3 regions of the Sphingobium sp. B8D3A genome follow, and region 3 is predicted to be linked to each of the others. Evidence: riboswitches for the same ligand, from Rfam matches in the RefSeq annotation. Region 3 holds a riboswitch; each other region holds the start of a gene.
What was found. Region 3 has a riboswitch for cyclic di-GMP ahead of M2342_RS06845 (autotransporter domain-containing protein). Riboswitches for the same ligand answer to the same signal wherever they lie in the genome.
Positions count from the first base shown of each region.

Region 1: linked by a shared signal. The riboswitch ahead of M2342_RS03755 (hypothetical protein) and the one ahead of M2342_RS06845 (autotransporter domain-containing protein) in region 3 are both predicted to bind cyclic di-GMP.
Region 2: linked by a shared signal. The riboswitch ahead of M2342_RS02560 (DUF4402 domain-containing protein) and the one ahead of M2342_RS06845 (autotransporter domain-containing protein) in region 3 are both predicted to bind cyclic di-GMP.

Region 1 covers NZ_JAOQOS010000001.1:841,456-848,695, forward strand. Annotated here, with positions in the region: gene M2342_RS03755 (hypothetical protein) at 1-985, opposite strand, end outside; cyclic di-GMP riboswitch class I at 1,125-1,202, opposite strand; gene M2342_RS03760 (TetR/AcrR family transcriptional regulator) at 1,374-1,976, shown strand; gene M2342_RS03765 (hypothetical protein) at 2,302-2,706, shown strand; gene M2342_RS03770 (efflux RND transporter periplasmic adaptor subunit) at 2,703-3,962, shown strand; gene M2342_RS03775 (efflux RND transporter permease subunit) at 4,088-7,240, shown strand, end outside.
Region 2 covers NZ_JAOQOS010000001.1:514,879-522,118, reverse strand. Annotated here, with positions in the region: gene M2342_RS02570 (hypothetical protein) at 1-239, opposite strand, end outside; gene M2342_RS02565 (hypothetical protein) at 274-846, opposite strand; gene M2342_RS02560 (DUF4402 domain-containing protein) at 866-1,309, opposite strand; cyclic di-GMP riboswitch class I at 1,659-1,735, opposite strand; gene M2342_RS02555 (FAD-dependent monooxygenase) at 2,257-3,336, opposite strand; gene M2342_RS02550 (hypothetical protein) at 3,357-3,557, opposite strand; gene glpD (glycerol-3-phosphate dehydrogenase) at 3,852-5,369, shown strand; gene M2342_RS02540 (MIP/aquaporin family protein) at 5,398-6,234, shown strand; gene glpK (glycerol kinase GlpK) at 6,274-7,240, shown strand, end outside.
Region 3 covers NZ_JAOQOS010000001.1:1,489,167-1,496,406, reverse strand. Annotated here, with positions in the region: gene M2342_RS06845 (autotransporter domain-containing protein) at 1-2,758, opposite strand, end outside; cyclic di-GMP riboswitch class I at 2,950-3,024, opposite strand; gene M2342_RS06840 (pyridoxal phosphate-dependent aminotransferase) at 3,304-4,434, opposite strand; gene M2342_RS06835 (alpha/beta hydrolase) at 4,959-6,029, shown strand; gene M2342_RS06830 (TonB-dependent receptor) at 6,315-7,240, shown strand, end outside.

The sequences.
Region 1 (7,240 bases), 650 kb from region 3:
CCGTTCCGCCGCCAAGCACGCCGCCGCCTGAGACGTCACCGCCCACGCCCACGGCGCCACCGACAGACCCGACGGTCGAACTCACCGCGCCAAGCACGCCACCCACGGCCCCCGCGCCACCGCCGGGCAGGGACGCGCCGTTCGGCAGCACATTGGCGTTGACCAGCGCCGGATCGCCGCTCCCCAGCAGCTGATTGCCGCCGAGCGCGACATTCAGCAGATTGTCGGAAATGCCGCCGGTGGGCGCCGTAATGTTGGTCACGCGCACATCGGCGATGCCGTTCACGGTCGCCAGCGCGGTATTGCCTGCGTTCAGCACGCCAGCGGATGCGAGCGTGCCCGTCGGTTGGGTGTCGCCGAGCACGCCGACGCCGATCGCGCCTGCGGTGCCGTCAAGACCGTTGGTTACGGTGCGACCGCCAACGTCGATGGACACGACATCGCCGACCACGCCTTGCGCGCCTTGCAGCAGCAGCGTGCGGCCTTCGCCGGCATCGACCAGCACCGTGCCGGTGTCCTGCAGCACCCGCGTGATCGTGCCGGTTACGGGCTGCGTGACTGGCAAGGCAGCGGCGATGGGGGTGGTCACGCCTTGCTGGCCGTCCGCGACGCCGAGCACGGCGTTGCCGGCCGTCGCCAGAACCGGGGAGACCTGCGTGACGACGCCTCCAGCCAGACCGCCGCTGGTGCTGCCGCCGCCATCGGCCGATCCGCCGCCCCCGGTATTCCCGCCGCCGGTGTTCCCACCGCCCGTGTTCCCGCCGCCCGTGTCAGTGCCGCCGCCGCCATTGTTGCTGCCGCCATCGCTGCTGCCGCCCGACCCGGGCGCCGGCGAGCCGACATTGGCGTAGCGGGAATAACCGCTGGTCTCGCAGGCGCTCAGCAGCATGGCGAGCGCGGAGCAGGCGGCTATGGCGGGCATGGCCCGGCATAGTCGTGACGTTCTGTTGGATCGTAATGTCGTCGTGGAAAGAACCTGAGCCATTGCGTCATCTCCTGTCAGGCTTGCAGCCGGGCTGGAGACGGAGCTATCCGATGGCAGGCCCACGTAGCGCGGAGCGGTGTGGAGCGATCATAGCCAGAGCGAGGCGTAGACACGCACACACAGCTCCGACCTCGGCTCCTTCGGCAACCCCGCTACCTTGAACCCAAGGCCGGAAGCTTTGCGTCACGGCGTCACCACCGCTTTGCCATTATCGGGATCGGAGTGATCCTGCGCTTGAAATGTCAAGCTCTGGAAAAGGTTCATGGAAAAGAGTCTGAACTTAACTTTTATCATGCCTGGGAGAACGTGCCGCTCGAGCGGGACCGTCCTGGCTCCCTTCGTCGCACCGGACTCGACAACCCCGTCGAGGAATTCTATACCGTCCGATATGGAACAGACCGCCATCAGGGGTCGGCCCCGCGAATTTTGCTGCGAGCAGGCGCTTGCGGCCGCTTTGCGTGTGTTCTGGACAAAGGGTTATGAGGGCGCGTCGCTCAGCGAGCTGACGGACGCGATGGGGATCACCCGCCCGAGTCTCTATGCCGCGTTCGGCAACAAGGAGGCCTTGTTCCGGCAGGCGCTCGATCTCTACGAGCGGGAGAAGCTGGCCTATATCGGTCCGGCTTTGGATATGCCCACCGCGCGCGGCGTGGCGCAGCATCTGCTCGATGGCGCGCTCTCCACGATTGCCGGCAATGGCCAGCCCACCGGCTGCCTCAGCGTGATCAGCGTCACCGCCTGTGGCGCGGAAGCGCAATCGATCCGTGAGGAAGTGCTCAAGCGCGGCGAGACCGTGAAGCGGGCATTGGTGGCCCGGATGCAGCGCGCCATCGACGAGGGCGAGTTTGTCGGGCCCGCCGATGCGGAAGCGATCACGAAATATCTCATCGCCGTTTTGCAGGGCATGGCGGTTTTGGCTGGCTCCGGCACCACACGGGAGGAGCTGGAGCGCGTTGCCGAGACGACTATGGGGATGTGGCCTAGCCGCTGAAGCGCCTGGGGACCCAAGACCGATTTTGCGCGCTGCAAAATAAAATATCGGTCGGTACAAAAAACCGGGTTGACGCCTGAACATCCGATTAATATACCAGTCAGTACAGAAGGCATGGGGGTGCGTGCGGCTTGGCCGGGCGCGTTCTGCTTGCCCGACTTGATTTGACAGCAATTTCATAGGTTCTGGTTTCGGGACGGACGCGCCGGTCGCGCACCGTCTTTCCCGGATCGATCCCTGGCATCCGCGATGCGCGCGCCCGGCAGCACTGGCTGTCCGGGGCTGCCCCGTCGTGCCTGCCGGGGAAGCAGGAGGAGACACGGTGATGGCATATCTGGATCTGAGAGATGGCGGGGCACGGGCGATGGTCCCGGGTGTCACTGCATCGGAGGCTGCAAGCCTTCAGGTGCAGGATGGCCACCTCCTTCCGGTCGAGTGGACGATTGTCCGCCTGGCGCGGGAAGACGGGTTGTCTTCGCTGCGCGAGGAGAGCCGCCTGGGCCGCCTGCTGCGCCTCGTTTTCGGCTTCCGCCGGGCCATGCCGCTGGCGAGCGCGCGCCTCGAAGCGCTGCGACGCATCGCGGTGCTGAGCTGGCACCATGGCTACAACATCGCCCCGTCCGAGCTCGGTCGCTTTTACGAGGCCGGCTACACGACCCATCAATATGAGACGCTGCTCCGCCACATCGGGGCCCTGCGTCTGTCGATCAAGCGGAGGAACCGCGCATGAACATGCTCAAGAAACTCAGCCCGGCGGAAGCCACGCCCATCGAAGGTGGCACGACGCGGCGGCGCTCGCTGACCCGTGCCGCCTGGGTGGCGCTGCCGGTGCTCGCCATTGCCGGCGGTTACGCGCTGATGCGCCCGTCGCCCCCGGCGCAGGCCGCGATGGCGGCGCCCACCGTCACCGTCTCGGCGCCGCTCGCGCGCGAGATTATGCTGTGGGACGATTATGTCGGCCGGTTCGAGCCGAGCCGCGCGGTCGAGGTGCGTCCGCGCATTTCCGGCCAGATCACGGCCGTGCATTTCACGGACGGTCAGATGGTCCGCGCCGGCCAGCCGCTCTTCACCATTGATCCGCGCCCCTTCCAGGCCGCGCTGGCCGAGGCGCGTGCCGGTGTCGCCACGGCCCAGAGCGATCTCGCGCTGGCCCGCAGCGATCTTGAACGTGCCGAACGACTGGTGGCGGTGGAAGCGGTCTCCAAGAGCGAGGTCGACCGGCTCCGTGCCCGCGTCTCGGCGGCATCGGCTGCGCTGGCCGGTGCGCAGGCCCGTGCCCGCAGTCGCGCGCTGGACCTTGAGTTCACCACCGTGCGCGCGCCCATTGGCGGCCGCATCTCGGATCGGCGGATCGACCCCGGCAACCTCGCCTCATCGGGAGAGGGCGCATCCGGCACGTTGCTCACCACCATCAACGCGCTCGATCCGATCTACTTCACCTTCGAGGGGTCCGAAGCGCTGTTCCTCAAGACCAAGCGTGATGCCGATGCCGACGCTACGCCGGTCGAGATCAAGCTGCAGGATGAGAATGCCTATCGCTGGAAGGGCAAGCTCGATTTCACCGACAACGGCCTGGATCCGCGCTCGGGCACCATTCGCGCCCGCGCCGTGCTGCCCAATCCCGATCTGTTCCTGACGCCCGGCATGTTCGGCAATATGCGGCTCTCCACCGGCTCTGCCACTCGCGCGCTGTTGGTGCCGGACACCGCCGTGCAGACCGATCAGGCGCGCAAGACGCTGCTCGTCGTCGGCAAGGATGGCACCGTCGCCGCCAAGCCGATCGAGCTTGGGCCGGTTGTCGATGGCCTGCGCGTCGTGCGGGCCGGGCTGGATCCCGCGGATCAGGTGGTGATCGTTGGCACCCAGCTCGCCATGCCCGGCGGCAAGGTGCAGGTCCGCAAAGGCCGCATTGCGCCTGAGACGCAGCCGGCGACGCCTGCCGCCGCCACCGCGCTGATGTCCGGCCAGGCCACCTTTACGCGCTAGATCAGGATCGGCTTCGCCTGAAGCCGATCCTGATCCGGTCCCTTTTGCTTTCCGCATGTCCGAGCCGTCAGGTGAAGCCGCCTGACCCGGACATGCTCTGAGCGCTGCCCCGAGGAGAGCTCCTCATGCGTCTGTCCCGTTTCTTCATCGACCGGCCGATCTTCGCGGCGGTCATCGCCGTCATCATCACGATCATCGGCGCGATCAGCTATTTCTTCCTGCCTGTCTCGCAATATCCCGAGGTGGTGCCGCCGACGGTGACCGTCTCGGCCATGTATCCCGGCGCCTCTGCCGAGACCGTGGCGGAAACCGTTGCCAGCCCGATCGAGCAGGAGATCAACGGCGTCGAGAACATGCTCTATCTCTCGTCGCAATCGACGGGGGACGGGCGCGTGGTCGTTACCGTCACGTTCAAGCAGGGCACGGACCTCGATGAGGCGCAGGTTCTGGTGCAGAACCGCGTCGCCATTGCCGAGCCGCGCCTGCCGCAGGAGGTGCAGCGCCTCGGCATCGTTACCAAGAAGACCTCGCCGGACTTCCTGCTGGTGGTGAACCTCATTTCGCCTGATGGCTCGCTCAATCGCGAGTATATTTCCAATTACGCGCAGACCCGCATCAAGGACCGGCTGGCCCGCATCGAGGGCGTGGGCGACGTGCAGCTGTTCGGCTCGCGCGATCTCTCCATGCGCGTGTGGATCGATCCGCGCCGTGCGGCGGCGCTGGGTCTGACGGCCGGCGACATCGTCTCCGCGCTGCGCCAGCAGAATGTGCAGGTTGCGGCCGGCACGCTCGGCCAGCCCCCCTCGGGCGGATCGGCCTTCCAGCTCAATGTCGAGACGCAGGGTCGCTTCACCGATCCGCAGCAGTTCGCCAATGTCGTCATCCGCACCGACGATCAGGGCCGGCAGGTCCGCGTTTCCGATGTCGCCCGTGTCGAACTGGGCGCCGAGGATTACGGCACGTCGGCCTACCTCGGCGACAAGGACAGCGTGATCATCCCCGTCTTCCAGATGCCGGGATCGAACGCGCTGGCCGCAGCCGAGGCGATCAAGGCCGAGATGAACGTCCTGGCCAAGGACTTCCCGCAGGGCCTCGAATATCGCATCGTCTACAACCCCACCGAGTTCATCCAGAAGTCCATCGACGAGGTCGTGAAGACGCTGGTCGAGGCGGTGATCCTCGTCGTGCTCGTCATCATCGTCTTCCTGCAGAAGTGGCGGGCGGCGCTGATCCCGGTGCTGGCGATCCCGGTCTCGCTCATCGGCACCTTCGCGGTGCTCGCGGGCATGGGCTATTCGATCAACAACCTGTCGCTGTTCGGCCTCGTGCTCGCCATCGGCATCGTCGTCGATGACGCCATCGTGGTGGTCGAGAATGTCGAGCGCAATCTGGAGAACGGGATGACTCCGCTCCAGGCGGCGCGCACCTCCATGGATGAGGTGGGCGGGGCGCTGATTGCCATCGTGCTGGTGCTGTGCGCCGTGTTCGTGCCGACCTTGTTTATCGGCGGCATGTCCGGCGCCTTCTACCAGCAGTTCGCGATCACCATCTCGGCTGCGACGATCATCTCGCTGGTCCTCTCGCTCACCCTGTCGCCCGCCTTCGCGGCGCTGCTGCTGCGGCACCGCCATGCCCTGCCGGAGGGCGCGCCGCGCTGGCGCCAGCTCACCGAGCGGGCGGGCGATGCGTTCAATCGCGGGTTCGACCGGTTCAGTGCCCGCTATGCGACCCTGACCGCGCGGCTGGTCCGCCAGCCCAAGAAGATCATGGCGGCCTATGTCGGGCTGATCGCGGTGACCGTCGCTGCGCTGGTTTACACGCCGTCGGGCTTCATCCCGGCGCAGGACCAGGGCTATTTCTTCACGATCATCCAGCTGCCGCCCGGCTCCTCCACCGCGCGCACCGATGCGGCGATGAAGAAGGTCGCGGAGCGAATGCTGCCCATTCCGGGCATCACCAACGCTGTCATGCTCTCGGGCTTCGACGGCGCCTCGGAGACGCGCAACGCCAGCTCGTCGGCGGCGTATTGGGTGCTCGATGATTTCGACGAGCGGGCCGCCAAGGGCCAGACCATCGACAAGCTAATGGAGGAAGCCCGCAAGGCGACCGCCGACATCAGCGAGGCGCGCCTGATGATCGTCAAGCCACCGCTCATCCGCGGCATCGGCTCGGCGGGCGGCTTCCGCCTGATGGTGCAGGATCGCGAGGGCGCCGGCTACAAGGCGCTCGAGCAGGCGGCCTACAGCGTCATCGGCCCGGCCAACCAGACGCCCGGACTCTCGTTCGTCTACACCTTCTTCGACACTGCGACGCCGCGCATCTTCGCAGATATCGACCGCGAGAAGGCGCAGATGCTCGGCGTGCCTCCCGAGCGGGTGTTCGAGACGCTGCAGATCTATCTGGGCTCGGCCTTCGTCAATGACTTCAACCTGCTTGGCCGCACCTATCGGGTGACCGCGCAGGCGGACGAAGCCTTCCGGCGCACCACGGCGGATATCGCCAGCCTGCAGACGCGCTCGGACTATAACCAGATGGTGCCGATCGGCTCGATCGCCACCTTCCGGGATACGACCGGGCCGTATCGGGTGCAGCGCTACAATCTGGCGCCCGCTGTCGCCATCGATGGCGATACCGCGCCCGGCGCATCCTCGGGCCAGGCGCTGGATGCCATGGAGCAACTCGCCAATGCCAATCTGCCGCGTGGCTTCAGCCATGAGTGGACCGGCATCGCCTATCAGCAGAAGACGGCTGGCAATACTGCAGGCCTCGTCTTCGGCCTCGCCGTGCTGCTCGTCTTCCTGGTGCTGGCGGCGCAATATGAGAGCCTTGTCATGCCGCTCGCGATCATCCTGATCGTGCCGATGTCGGTGCTGGCGGCTCTGGTGGGAGTCAACCTGCGCGGCATGGACAACAACGTCCTGACGCAGATCGGCATGATCGTGCTCGTGGCGCTGGCTGCCAAGAATGCGATCCTCATCGTCGAGTTCGCCCGCCAGGGCGAGCAGAACGGCATGAGCACGCTGGATGCCGCCGTCCACGCCGCCGGGCAGCGCCTGCGGCCGATCCTGATGACCAGCTTTGCGTTCATCCTGGGTGCGGTGCCGCTGGTGCTGGCCACCGGAGCAGGCGCGGAACTGCGGCAGGCTCTGGGCACAGCGGTGTTCTTCGGCATGGCCGGCGTCACCATCTTCGGCCTCATCTTCACGCCCACTTTCTACGTCGTGAGCCGCGCGCTCGGCGACCGGATCGCACGCCTGCGCGGGCGGTCCGGCGGCGAT
Region 2 (7,240 bases), 970 kb from region 3:
TCATATACCCCGGCGGCAGTCCCTTGGTTGAAGAGGAATATGCTCGACGTCCGCCCCAGCCGATCAAAGGTGATCCGCTTTGGATTGATGTTGAGGCTGGCGCTCCCGCCGGCCTGCTCTGTCGTCGCAGGCTGGGCAGAAGAGGAAGTGCAAAAAGCGGATGGGAAGGCGCCAGCGACCAACGCGATAGCGATAGCGATGCTCTTGCGTTGGTTCGCAGATCGCGTGAGACGCGTCACGACGCCTGGGAGAGTCATCACCGGCGTCTCTCGCTCATTCATATTGCGCCAGGACCAGCAAAGGCCCGCCGTCGGGCCCGTAGCTGTCGCGCAGCGCTTTCAAAAGAAATGGAGGAACAGACAGAAGGCCATCGCCGCTCAGCCGGCCCATGAGGACATCCTCGAAACCCGAGGGGCCGGCTTCAAAGGACGGGAAATTATCATCGCTCAGCGTCGCCATCGGGACACTAAGCGAACCCCCTGCGCCTGGCTGGACGAATGCTTTTGAGACCAGGAGCGAAAACGTCTGGTTGCTGCCCCCGGCGATTTGAATAGGAGCGGCCATCGAAAGCCCGGTGTTTTGGTCGCTCTCGTTTGACTGCGGCCCTGGCGACAAGATCATGACCCGGAGGCTCGACTGAAGAACCAGCACCGGCTGCAGAACAATGTCCTTCGCCGATTGCGTGATCGAAGCTGGCTCCACGATCGAAACCTGGCCTTTCGCATTCGCTTCCGCCGCGTTCGCCTGTGAGGCTGCAAGCGCCGCGCAAAGGCACAGCGCTCCCAGCGCAGGAGCGGTCGCCAGCAACAGGCGCGCTCCCATCCGGATGGATGATGAGACCGTCACGAGACGCTCCTGTCACAGGTCAGTTGTAGGCGACGGTCGCCGTGAAGGTGCCCGAGTAATTGCCAGAGGCCTGCGTATTGGGCAGGGAGAAGCTACCGCCGACGCCGAAGGTCGCGGTGCCAGCTGTGCCGATGGAGCTGGACAATGTGCCTGTTGCGGCACTCGGCGTCAGGGTGACGGTGATCGTGCCGCCGGGCGTACCGGTCATGGAGAAGCTGGCGGGCACCGAGATCGAGAAAGTCTGCCCCCCTTCACCCGAGACCGTATAGGCGGCGCGCGACGTCGTGCCACCAGCGGCAACGGCGTCGCCGGAACCAGACAGGCTGCGATTGCCCGTCGAGGCATCGACAGTGACCGTGTTGGTCCCTGCTACCGAGGGTTTCACGATCGTGCCGAACGCAAGGTCGCTGGTTTTTGCGATCGAGATCGGCTGAACGATCCGGGCTGTACCCGTGGTCGACACAGATGCTGAGGACTGAGCGTAGCTTGCCGCCGGGATGGAACCCAGAAGCGCAATTGTCGCGATAGACTTCAAGTTCACGAACATGACGATGTCTTTCTCTTACTTGATATGCACATGAATTTAATCGGAAAATATTAGACTCCGCCTACCTTAGAGTCCCTCGGGCGACTGCGTTTCGCGGAGCTTTGGATTGCAAGCGCGTGCATCTGGCGAGCCAGTCGCAAGCGACTGGATCACGTGATGATCGGTACTGGTGCTTGCTGACCGTCGCCAAAGACGGGCCGTCGCCCGACGAGGGCGTAAAGGATCTGGAAGGCGCGAGGACGACAGGTCCACAATAGTTCTCCGTTTCGGTAACCCCGCTATCCCTGTGAGGGACCGGAGGCTTTGCGTCCCATCGTCGCCGATGGTTTGCCGTTTCGACCGAGAATCTCGGGCGCTATTAGGTAAATTTTGATTTAACTATTATACGCTACGCAGTCAACGCTTATGTGGTGAACGACCAGATGGAGAATTGTGCGACTACTCCCATGTTGAACCGCAGATCGAGTAGCCGGATTAGGAGCGCGTTTGTTTTCAATGAAATAAACGTGAGGTTTGCGTCATCAGAGCCTAAGCAAAACGCCAAGAACTTCGCGGACTGAAGCGAACCGACGATGCGGTTAGCTCGCGCCAAACCGAATTCCATGAGAATGTATTTCGTTGCCGTCGCTATGATCCCGACGAATTACACATCCGGGCTAAATGCCAAGGCCCCTCCCGCGAAAAACGCCGCTTGGGCTCCTCTCCCCTCGCTTCGCCTGTCAGGGCGTGGAGCGCGCGACGCTGCCAAGCGTCGGTTCTCATCTAAGCGCTTCTGCGGTGGGCCGCTGCCTCAAGATGTCGGCGCAATGCCGGAGGGCGACGAAAGGCAGGCTTGAAAAGGTCTTCGTGCTACCGGCCCACCGCTATGTCAGAGCAACCGCCTCAACCACAGAGCCCACGAAATTCCGGCTGACCTGCTGGCCAGACCGGGCCAGTCGGCGCACCTCGGGTAGCCGGGACGCTTCATATCGCGCGAGTGCGGCTTTGGGGTCGGCCTGCAGGACCGCCGGGTCGAGGCAGCGCGCGAGGGTGAGAGCATCTTGCGCGGCGGTTGCAAAGCCATTGCCTGTCATCGGCGTGCAGACATGGGCAGCGTCGCCAACCAGACACATGCGGCCGGCGACAAGGCGGTCCGGACAATATTCCACGACCGGTGTGCCGAGCACCGCTTTGCGGGCGATACATTCCAGGATCGCGTCGCGCCAGGGCGATGGCCAGTGCCGGCGCGCCAGTGCGGCCAGCTCGTCGAACAATTCATCCGGCATGTCGCTCGGGCGCAGCGAATGCCGCGCCAACGGGCCCTCGACCGCCCCTGTTCTACGCAGGATTGCGTTATGTCCGGCGTCGTACCAGCCCCAGCCGACCCGGCGGCGGCCACGCTCCGGACTGCCATCGGCGGCTGTCAGCGGAAAGCCGAGAAGCACATAGGGCTCGGACTCGAGAAACTCCAGATTGGACGGAAAGCGGACAGACAGCGCCGACTCTTCGGCAAAGCCGACCCAGGCCAGATACTCCGCGAAGACGGCATCCGGACGCTCCGGACTGACCTGCCGCCGCACAACGCTCTGATAGCCGTCCGCGCCGACCAGCACCTTGCCGTCGAACCGCCGACCATCGGCGGTCCTTGCCCAGGCCCGATCCTCCGCCTCTCCCGTCGCTTCCACACGGGCGTTCTGCAGGACGACAATGCCGGCCTCGTCCGCCGCTGCGCGCAGACCGCGATAGACCGATTGCCATGCCTGAACGCCCGTCGCGAGCGCGCCCGTAGCGTGAGGACGCCCGGTCAACTGCTCAAGCAAGCCATAGCCGACCTGCAGCGCTGCCCCGGTCCGGTCGGTATCGGTCGAGCGCTCCAGCAACGTGATCGAGAAGCCATGTCGCGACAAGGCGAGGCCGGTCATGAGGCCGGCGAGCGAACCGCCGACGATCAGAATGTCGCTCATCCGCTCCGCGCTTGCCGACATCAGCTTTTCGGCGTCACCCAGACCTCGACGGGGGCGACGAACTTGCCGGGCGCCGGTTTGCCGACCTGCACGCGATCGATCGTCACCAGCTCGCCGCTTTCCAGATTAAAGCTGGCCCAGGGCTTGGGCATGCGACCGAAGGTCATTTTCTGAACGGGCTGGCCGGTGGCCGAATTCATGATGGTTGCGATGACACTCATGGCCCAGCCGATAGCCATCACGGCGTGCTTCGGTCCAGTGATATTGATAGCCTGCCGACGCCGCGCGGGTACATCCGACGGGGTTCGTTTGAAATTTCGCTTTTCCGTGCGCTGATAGGTCCCGTATCTCGCGCCGACCCCGTCGTCCGGCTAAGCTAACGGGAAACTCGCTAGCCAATATAGTCTTGCGAGCGAAATTCGCTCGCGCCGGCGCCCGACCATCTATCCATCTCAAAATAACGAAAGATACGAAAGCATTTGACTTTCGTTAGTTAGTGCTGCGAAAGTCGCTTCATGGCTATTGAGTATGATGTTCTGGTCGTTGGGGGAGGCATAAACGGCGCTGCGATTGCGCGCGATGCGGCGGGCCGTGGCGCGCGTGTCATGCTCGTCGAGCAGGACGATCTCGCCGCGCACACCTCCTCGGCCAGCACCAAGCTCATTCATGGCGGGCTGCGCTATCTCGAGCAATATGAGTTCCGGCTGGTCGCCAAGGCCCTGGCGGAGCGGGAACGGCTGATGCGTGCGGCGCCGCACCTCATCCGCCCGCTGGAGTTCGTTTTGCCCCATGATCGCGGCATGCGCCCCATGTGGATGATGCGCATCGGCCTGTTTCTCTATGATCGGCTGGGCGGGCGCAGCAGCCTGCCCCACTCCCGGGCGATCAGGCTGGCCGGGGATGGCTATGGCAGCGCCATTCAATCTCGATTTGGCCGCGGCTATGTCTATGCCGATTGCTGGGGCGACGACAGCCGCCTCGTCGTCGCCAACGCGCAGGATGCCGCCGAGCATGGCGCGACGATCCTCACCCACACAAAATGCCTCGCCGCACAAAGGGATCAGCATGGCTGGCGCGTGTCCTTGCAGGGCACTGACGGCACGCCGTTCTCCGTGACGGCGCATGTGCTCGTCAATGCCACCGGCTCCTGGGCCGCTGATTTTCTGCCCGAGCGGGCCGGCGTTGCGGGCGCGGGCACATTGCGGCTGATCAAGGGCAGCCACATCGTCACCCGCAAGCTGTATGAGGGCGACCATGCCTATATCCTGCAGAATCCGGACAAGCGCATCGTCTTTGCCATTCCTTATGAAAACGACTTCACGCTGATCGGCACGACGGATGTGGAGTGGCAGGGCGCGCCGGACGTCGTGACGATCGACGCCGCCGAAACGGATTATCTCTGCGACTCCGTGAACCGCTGGTTCGCAACGCAGATCACGCCGCAGGATGTGATATGGAGTTTCGCTGGCGTGCGCCCGCTCTATGACGACGCGACGACCAACGCGTCGGAGATCAGTCGCGACTACGTCCTCTCGCTGGATCATGCCGGGGGCGCGGCGCCGGTGATGAGCGTTTTCGGCGGCAAGATCACCACGCACCGCGCGCTGGCCGAAGAGGTGATGGACAAGCTCGCCCGGCACCTTCCGAGCCTGCGACCGGCCTGGACAGCCACCGCTCCGCTGCCCGGCGGCGACCTGGGCGCGGGAGGGCTGGACGGCCTCATTGCCGGCCTGCGGGAAAAGGTCGGCTTTCTCGGCGAAACCACCATCCGCCGCCTGGCGGAGAGCTATGGCTCACGCATCTTCAAGCTGCTCGCAGGCGTGAAGACGGCCGACGATCTCGGGCAGCATTTCGGCGCCGGGCTCACACAAACCGAAGTGGATTATCTTCTCACGCATGAATGGGCACGCTCGGTCGACGATATTGTCTGGCGTCGATCGAAACTTGGCCTGCATATGCGCAGGGAAGAGGTGGCGGTGCTGGAAGCCTATCTCGCGGATCATGCGAGGGTGGACGTCAACGCCGTCGGATAAATGACAATCAATAAACGTGGAGGGGCCAATGTCACCGGGGAAGGCATTTACTGGAGAACTGATCTCCGAATGCATTGCAGTGTTCATCATCATCACCATCGGCTGTTCTGCCGCCGCGATGTATTTTCTCTATGATCCAAGCCCTTACAGCACAGCCTATTTCGGGGTGTGCATCACCTGGGGTCTTGCCGTCACCATCGCCATCTATGTGACCGGCGCCGTCTCCGGCACGCACGCCAACCCGGCGGTGACCCTCGCGCTCATGATCTATCGGGGCTTCCCCGGACGCAAGGTCGTGCCGTTCTGGCTGGCGCAAATCTTCGGCGCATTTCTGGGTGCCGCGGTGGTCTATATGATGTTCTCACCGGTGATCGACGCGTTCAACGCCACGCAGGGCGTGGAGCGGGCGGCCGGTGGCGGCGCCGGTGTGTTCTTCACCGCGCCGGGGGCGCACATCACGCCGATCCGGGCGTTCTTCAACGAGATCGTACTGACCGGCTTCCTGCTGCTCGGCATCTTCGCGATCACCGAGGAATATAACACGCAGGCGCCCGAGGCCAATTCGAGCGCGCTCATCATCGGCCTGCTGGTCGCCATGATCGGCGGCGGCGCGGGGTATCTGGAAGGGTGGCCGATCAACCCCGCGCGCGACCTTGGTCCCCGCATTTTCGGCTATCTGGCTGGCTGGGGCGAATCCGCTTTCCCGGGGCCAGGCAATTACTGGTGGGTGCCCATCGCCGGCCCGTTCTGCGGCGGCGTGCTGGGCGCCAGCGTCTATCATTGGCTGATCCGGCCATTCCTGCCCGCACGCCACAAGCGCGTCCTGCAGGAGACGATCCCCGCCGAGGCAGACGCGGCCAACTGACAATCGCGCCGCGCAGCCGGCGACCACAGGAGAGCAATCATGGCCCAGCCACCTTATATTCTCGCGATCGACCAGGGCACGACTTCGACGCGGTGCATCCTGTTCGATGCCGCCGCCAATCCGGTCGCCACGACGCAGCGCGAATTCAAGCAGCATTATCCCAAACTCGGCTGGGTGGAGCATGATCCGGAGGACATCTGGACCGACACCGTCGCCATGATGCGGGATGTGGTGGCCAAGGCCGGCGTCGATGTCGCGGATGTCGCCGCGATCGGCATCACCAACCAGCGGGAGACTGTTGTGGTGTGGGACCGGGCGACCGGCAAGCCCATCCACAACGCGATCGTCTGGCAGGACCGGCGGACCGCCGATGAATGCGCGCGGCTGAAGGACAGCGGCGCCGAAGAAATGGTCACCGCCAAGACCGGGCTGCTGATCGACCCCTATTTCTCGGCGACCAAGGCCGCGTGGATATTGGACAATGTCGCGGGCGCCCGCGCTGCCGCCGAGCGCGGCGAACTGGCGTTCGGTACGATCGACAGCTTCCTGCTCTGGCGGCTGACCGGCGGCACGGTCCACGCAACCGACCCCACCAATGCGGGCCGCACGTTGCTGTTCAACATCATGGACCAGGCCTGGGACGACGAGTTGCTCAGCCTCTTCCGCGTGCCCGCCGCGATGCTGCCTGAGGTTCGGGACAATAGCTGCATCTTCGGCCAGTGCGATGCCGAGATTCTCGGGAAGGCCATCCCGGTCGCGGGGATGATCGGCGATCAGCAGTCCGCGCTCTTCGGTCAGGGCTGCTTCCGCACCGGCATGGCGAAATCAACCTATGGCACAGGCTGCTTCGCGCTCATGAACATCGGCACGGAGCCCGTGCTCTCGAAGACGCGCATGCTCACCACCCCGGCCTATCGCTTGGCCGGAACGACGACCTATGCGCTGGAAGGCTCGATCTTCGTCGCCGGCGCGGCGGTCAAATGGCTGCGCGACGGGCTCAAGATCA
Region 3 (7,240 bases):
TGAGCGTGCCCTCGCCAGAGATGCCGATACCGATGCGACCGCTGCCGATCTCAAGCGTGGAGCCTGCTCCATCGACGCTGACGCTACCGACAGCGGACTGAGCCCCACCGATTCGCAGGGATTCGCCGGTGACCCGGCCGCCCGCCTCGATGGTCAGCGTACCGCTGCTGCCCTCCTGGCTCGCCACATCGATCAGGGCGGCTGCCGACAGCAGGGCGCCGTTGGAAACCGTGGCGGTGCCCGTGCCGCTGTAGCCGACCCGCATGTTGCCGGCGTAACCGTTACGGGCGAGAACACTGTAGGTCGTGCCTTCGCCGGTGAGGGTCAGCGTTCCGCTCGAGCCGGTGTCGACGCCAAGCGCGCTGGTGTAGGACGTGACTTCTGCGCCGCCGGACACCGTCACATTGCCCTGGCCAACGGTGTCGTTGCCGGTGCCGCCGATGTACAGGCTGAGGCCGTTGCGCCACACCGTGTCGGCACCGTCGACGATCATCGTCGCCGTGCCGGACCCGTTTCCGCCGATATAGCTGCCGTCAGCCTCCAGCAAACCACCGTCGGTCACCGAGATGCTGCCCTCATCCGCACTGAACCAGCCATCGGCCGAAACCCAGTCGGCCGGCAGTTCGGAATGCAGCGTACCGACCCGAAGCGCCGACCCTTCACCGCTGACGCTGATCGAGCCGCCCGCGCCCATGTAGATGCTGCCATTCACCGTCTCGACCGAGCCGCCATTCATGATGGTCAGCGAACCGGAGGAGTTGGGGTCACGGCTGATCTGTATGGAGCTGGAACTGCTCCAGCTCCCCTCGCCAGAGACAGTGACGGCCCCGGTCGTTCCTCCCATGCCGATCAAGCCCTCGGTGGAATTGAGCGTACCGCCGCTCACGATGTTGAGCGAAGCAATTTCGGCGCCGCCCACGGAGACCGAAGTCGTGACGAGGCTGCCAGTCAGGTTAAATGAACCGCCGGTAACATCCAGCGCGCCATTGAAGGGCGAGCCGTTACCGGTGAACGCGAGCACGCCTTCGCCCGCCTTGACGAACGTCCCTCCGCCGATCAACTCGCCAGCGAACACGGTGTCGCTGCTCTGATCGAGCACGAGCACGCCCCCGTCGGTGCCGACGAGGCCTGCTTGCGCGACAGTGAGCGAGCCCAAGGTCACCTCATTCTGCGAACCACCCACGCCCAGCACGCCACCTTCGACGACATAGTCCTGGCCAACGCCGAATGCGCCATTGCTGCCTGCGTTCAGCGTCCCTTCCTTGACTGTCCAGCCGGTCGTTCCTGTCCCCGTGAGCGTCCAGGTGCCGTCCCCTACCTTCACGAATTCATCGAAATCATTATACTGCACGCCAATCAGGCCGGCATCGAATGACGAGTCGACGATGCCGCCCAGGGCCAGGGTGTTGGTGCCGCTCGCGATATCCGCATCCGCGACGAGACCGGTGATGCTGGAGCCGGCACGCAGTTCCAGTGTCACGTCGCCGGCACCCATCAGAATGGCGTGGCCGGACGAAGCCCCCCCTGCAATGACGCCCGAGTTGATGATTGTGGTCGGCGCATTGTTGGTGACGATAGCGGTTTCACCCAGGATCGACCCGGAATTGGTGATCTGGACCGTGCCGCTGACCGCGTCTGCATCCACAGCCGCGCTTTCGCCATTCGCCTGCAGCGTTCCACTATTGTCGATGACGACATTGCCGACCGGTGTGCGCGCCTGAACGGCGCTGCCGGACCTGGCGGTGACGGTGCCGGTGTTGGTGATGGTGATGGCGCCGGAGCCTGCCTCATCCGGATCGAAGCCCGCTATGGCAAGAATACCGGTCTCGCCTTCTGCAAGGCCCCCATTGGTGATGGTGATGTCACCGATCTGCGAGGCGCCCTGGATCGCCGGCCCGGACTCCGATGTCGCGATGCCCTGCTCCTGATTGTCGATCACCACTTCGCCGTCCGGCGTCCAGGCGACAAGTGCCTGATTGTTGACCGACGATACCGAGGCATTGTTGGTGATCTTCGCAAGACCGTTGTAATTGACGACGCGGATGCCCGCTGCCTGAGCCTGCACCTGGCCGGTGTTGGTCACCGTCACCTCGACCGGCTCGACATCATTGTAGCCGCCGTCGGCGTAAATCCCGCGCTGCGTGAAGTCTGCGGGGTTTACCGTTGGGTTGACCGTGATGGCACCGCTATTGGTGACGCTCACCGACCCAGCGTTGGTGGTCGCGGAAATGCCGTTGGTGTTCACGCCGGAGACGGTCAGCGCCGCATCGTTCTGGATCATGATGTCACCCGCAACCTGGTTGCGCACCCAGATGCCACCGTTGCCACCCACGCTATCCACTGTGACGTCCGGGCCCAAGGTGACCGAAATGTCGTTCCGACCCACGATATTGGAACTGACGTTTACGCCGCCATTATTAGTGGTGCTGATCGTGGAATTGGTGATGAGGAGCGTCGAGGTAATGTCGCCAGGGATTGTGTTATCCCACGTATAGTAGCTCACGCCATCGACTGTGATGCTCTCCTCGACCTGTGCGCCATTCACGGTGAGGCTGGTATCGCCTCCTTCAATACGAGCCTTAACCAACGACGTATCGCAGAAAAAAAGCGTGACATCACCCGTCACTTCGCAAACTCCGGTATCGGCCTGCGCGACCGATGCGCCCGCCAGCAGCCCCGCGATACCGACACTGCTGAACAGACCTGCCTTGAGAGCCTGCCGAACGGCGCTGCGCGTTTTGATTGCCTTACCCTGCATTACGAAATCCCCTCGTGTGGGCCCACCGCCCAGATGATGTGAAGGGCAAACCGCCATGCAGGTGCGGTTCAACGGGATTTGAGACAGGGATCGAAGCGCGACGACAGGGAGCGCAGCCTGAGGTTCAAACGAACCCAATGACCTTCTCACAGCAGGCTACACACGATATCCGAAAATGCTCTGTTTCATCCCCCGGTAGCCCCGCTACCCCATTGGGGCCGGAGGCTTTGCGTCCCGCCGTTACCGACAGTTTGCCCTTGTCGAAGGCAACGAACGCCCGTGGGGCGGAGCCGTCATCTTCAGGAGGAATATTAACGTTAGCTGAGCGGCAGCGCAACAAAAAAGCCCGGCCTTGTCGAGATGGCGCGCATGCAGATCGGAGCCATGCAGCTGATTTGTCGTGTGAAAATTGTCGCCCTCGGTCTGGAGCGGGGTCATAACCGGCCGTGTTAAGCCGATAACTATAGTTAACTTCAACGCAAGCACGACGTCGATTGCGCTGCATCCGTTGCTCTAAAATATGGTTGCCCCCCGCGACGTGATCGTTACAGCCGTCGCTGGTCGGGCAACCACGCCGAAAGGCGCCGCACTGCCTCTTGCACTTCGGCTTCCGTGATCGCAAAGCTCAGCCGGATGAACCGATGGCCATTGACCGGATCATGGTCGAGCCCCGGCCCCATGGCGAGCCCGGTTTCCAGGAGCAGCTTCTTGCAGAACGCAGGGCTATCATCGGTAAAGTCGCTGACATCCGCATAGATGTAGAAGGCGCCATCCGGCGGCGCGATGCGTCGCAGACCGAGGGCTGGCAAGGCGTCCAGCAGAATGTCCCGGTTACGGGCATAAGTGGCGCGATGCGCTTCCAGCTCTGACGTGCAGTCCAGCGCCGCCAAAGCGGCATGCTGACTGATCGATGGCGCGGTCAGGAACAGGCTGCCCATATAGGCGCGTGCCCGCTCGACCATGGCGCGCGGCACATAGAGCCAGCCGAGCCGCCAGCCGGGCATGCAGTAATATTTGGAGAAGCTGCTGACGATCATCGCATCCGGTGCGAATTCCCCCATCGAGCGGCAAGGTTCGCCATAGCTGAGGCCATGGTAGATTTCGTCCGAGATGATCGCGACGCTGCGCTCCCGGCAGAGCCGCGCAATCGCCTCCAGTTCGGCAGGCGCGATGATCGTTCCGGTGGGGTTGGCCGGGCTGGCGACGATCACACCCTGCGGTGCCGGATCCAGCGCCGCGAGCGCGCGCGCCGTCAGCTGAAAGCGCGCCTGTTCGCCGCATTCGATCTCGATCGGCGTCATGGCGAGCGCGCGCACCGTGTTGCGATAGGCGACATAGCCCGGCCGGGCCATGGCGATCCGATCACCCGCCTTAAACCGGGTGCTCAGCGCAAGGACCAATGCCGGCGAGGCGCCGCAGGTGAGCAGGAACTGATCCGGCTCGGCTGCCATGCCGTACCGCTCCCTATAGAGCTGGACGAGCCGCGCCTGCAGCGCAGGACTCTCCCAATAGCCCATCGGATCGATGCCGAGCGCGTGGCGCGCAGCGTCCAACGCGGCCTGCGGCGCCCCCGTGGAGGGCTGGCCAAACTCCATATGGAGAACCGATCGCCCCTCCGCGCCCAGGCGATAGGCCAACTTGCTCAATTCTATGGCCTGAAACGGCTCGACTTCCATCAGATCATCCATCGCTCGGTACAGCGCCGATAGCCGGCCCCGGCACAGATGCCAACGGTGCATCCCCTACCGGTCGGAGCCGGAGGACTATGTCTCGAAAAATCAATTAAGGAGGGACAAGCAACCCTCGCGATCGTCCAAGCGGAAGGCAGCGTCCGCGATAATTTCGGATAGGTTGCCGCTGCGGCGCTGCGGTCGCCGACATGATCGAGGCCCAGTGCACCGCGCGTCGACACCACCGCGGCGCGGTGCCCGGCAGGATCAAGCGAGCCCCGTGACCTCAGCCATTGGCGGATGACGGTCAACGACGATGCGCGCCACTTTTCGAGCCTTTAGCATGGCGCGTTGTGTGTTCTTCGTCCCGACCCTGGATGCAAGCCACCTTCAAAACCGAGCTGCTTGACCAATAAAACATGTAAACATATGTTTATAGTGAAGTAAGCGCGACTGGCGCCGACCGGCCTCGCATGCAGTGTTGGCCGTGAGCAACCGCTCCTGGCCTGGCGATCAGAGAGGATTCAGATATGAAGATGCGATTGTTGGGTGGCCTTGGGCTTGTCACTGCCTCGCTGGCCGCTGGCGCCGCTCCCGCCGCTCCATCCATCGCAAGCCAGGCCGAAGCCCCCAACACCCAGGTTCGGGTGGAGCGACGGTTGGTGCACTCACAAGCCATTGCCGGCAATCTTCTGGGGACCTCCGCCGAGCGCGAGGTCTTTGTCGTTCTTCCCCCGAGTTATGGCCGCGACATCAAGCGGCGATACCCTGTCGTCTACGCCCTGCACGGCTTCTCCATCGATGCAGCAAGCTGGATGCAGAAACTCGATGCGGCCAGGCGGATCGCTGCAGCTTTTGCTGCGGGAGTGCCGGAGGTCATTGTCGTGTTCCCCGATGGGAGCAATGAGTATGGCGGATCTTTCTATGGCAGTTCTACTGTCACCGGCGACTTCGAGACATTCATAGCGGATGAACTGCCTGCCTATATCGACCGGGAGTTCCGCTCGATTCCAGAGGCGGCCGCGCGTGGCTTGATGGGGCATTCCATGGGCGGCTACGGCGTCGCGCGCATTGGCATGAAGCGCCCAGGGCGGTTTGGCGTTCTCTACATGATGTCGCCCTGTTGCCTGAGCGCTCTCGGAACGCAGGGATTGACCGCAAAAGAAGTGAGGGAGATCAACGATCTTGCATCCCCTCAGGCTGCCCGAGGCCTCCCGTTCAAATATGCAGGGCCACTTGCGACAGCGGCGGCCTTCTCGCCCAATCCGGCGAAGCCGCCGCTCTTCGTCGATCTGCCGATTACGGAACAGGGCGAGTCGCGCGAGGCGATCATGGCCAAGCGCGCAGCCAATGCCCCGCTCAGTTTCATCGACCAGTATGTCGCTGCTCTCAGGACCTATCGCGCCATTGGCATCGACGTCGGCGATCAGGACACGATCGTCACCGCAGCAACCGAGCTCCATAAAAACCTAGATAACTATGCTATAAGCAATCAACTGGACATTTATCCGGGCGATCACAGCAGTAAAGTTCCGGAAAGAATGCAAAAAGAAGTCCTCCCATTCTTCGGAAAAAATCTGAAAATTGTCGTAGATCGATAAACATATACATGAACTCGCTCAGCGAGATCATACATGTAGACAAGACATATCTGTAGTTGATCACATATTTTATCGCCCGACTCATCACAATCCTGTCTCATTTTTACAAAATAGATACATCGCACCTCCGCCAAATTCCTCTGGAGTTCGCCGATTATTAGGATTGCAGCTGCCGAAAATGCGCGCTAGATCGCTAACCGGAAAAATATCCGGAAATATGGCGAGCATCGCGAGAGGCGACGAGAGGGTCTCCATTTCGCTAGAATTCGCCCGAGGGAGACTGAGATGAAAAACCTGGAATTGGCAACCATAAGCTCGGCAGCGCTGGTTCTCGCTTTGTTAGCAGGGCCGGCAAGCGCACAGGTTGGATCGGCATCGGCGGCCCCGCAAGCGACGCCACAGGACAGCCGGGCAGGCGGCCTTGAGGACATTGTGGTTACCGCCACGCGCCAGTCGACGAATTTGCAGGATACGCCGATCGCCATCACCGCGGTCACGGCCGAGGCGATCGAGCAGAAGGGGATCACCAGCGTCGGCGAACTGACCGCTGTGGTTCCCAACACGCAATTCCGGAAGTCGCAGGGTGCATTCGGGCCCGGTATCGATGCGACGATCCGGGGGATCGGCAATCGGGATACGAGCCTCGCCAGCGAGCCTGTCGTCGCTTTCTATCTCGACGACGTCTATTTCCCGACGCTGCTCGGGTCGAACTTCGATCTTCTGGATATCGAGCATATCGAGGTGCTCCGGGGTCCGCAGGGCACCCTGTTTGGGCGGAATTCACTCGCCGGCGCCGTCAACATCATCAGCAAGCAGCCCTCCACCAGCGATGTTTATGGGCGTATTCAGATCACAGCCGGCTCCTATGACCGCATGGACTTCCGCGGCTCGCTAAATCTGCCGTTGAACGAGCAGCTCGCCCTCTCCGTTTCTGCGCTTTCGAAGAAGCGGACGGGCTATCAGAAGATCCTCGATTTCACCTGCGAGATGCGCGCGCGCGGCACGCCTGCGCTATCGGGCTCCTTGCCTTATGCCTCGACCCTCAACATGCCGACCGCCGGGTTCACGCCCAAGGATTGCGTCGTCGGCCATCAGGGCGGCGAAGATGTGCAGGCCTACCGGGGGTCCTTGCTCTGGAAGCCGTCCGAGGATCTGCGGTTCACGGTGACGGGCGACTATATCCGCGATACGAGCGAGAATAACGCCGATAG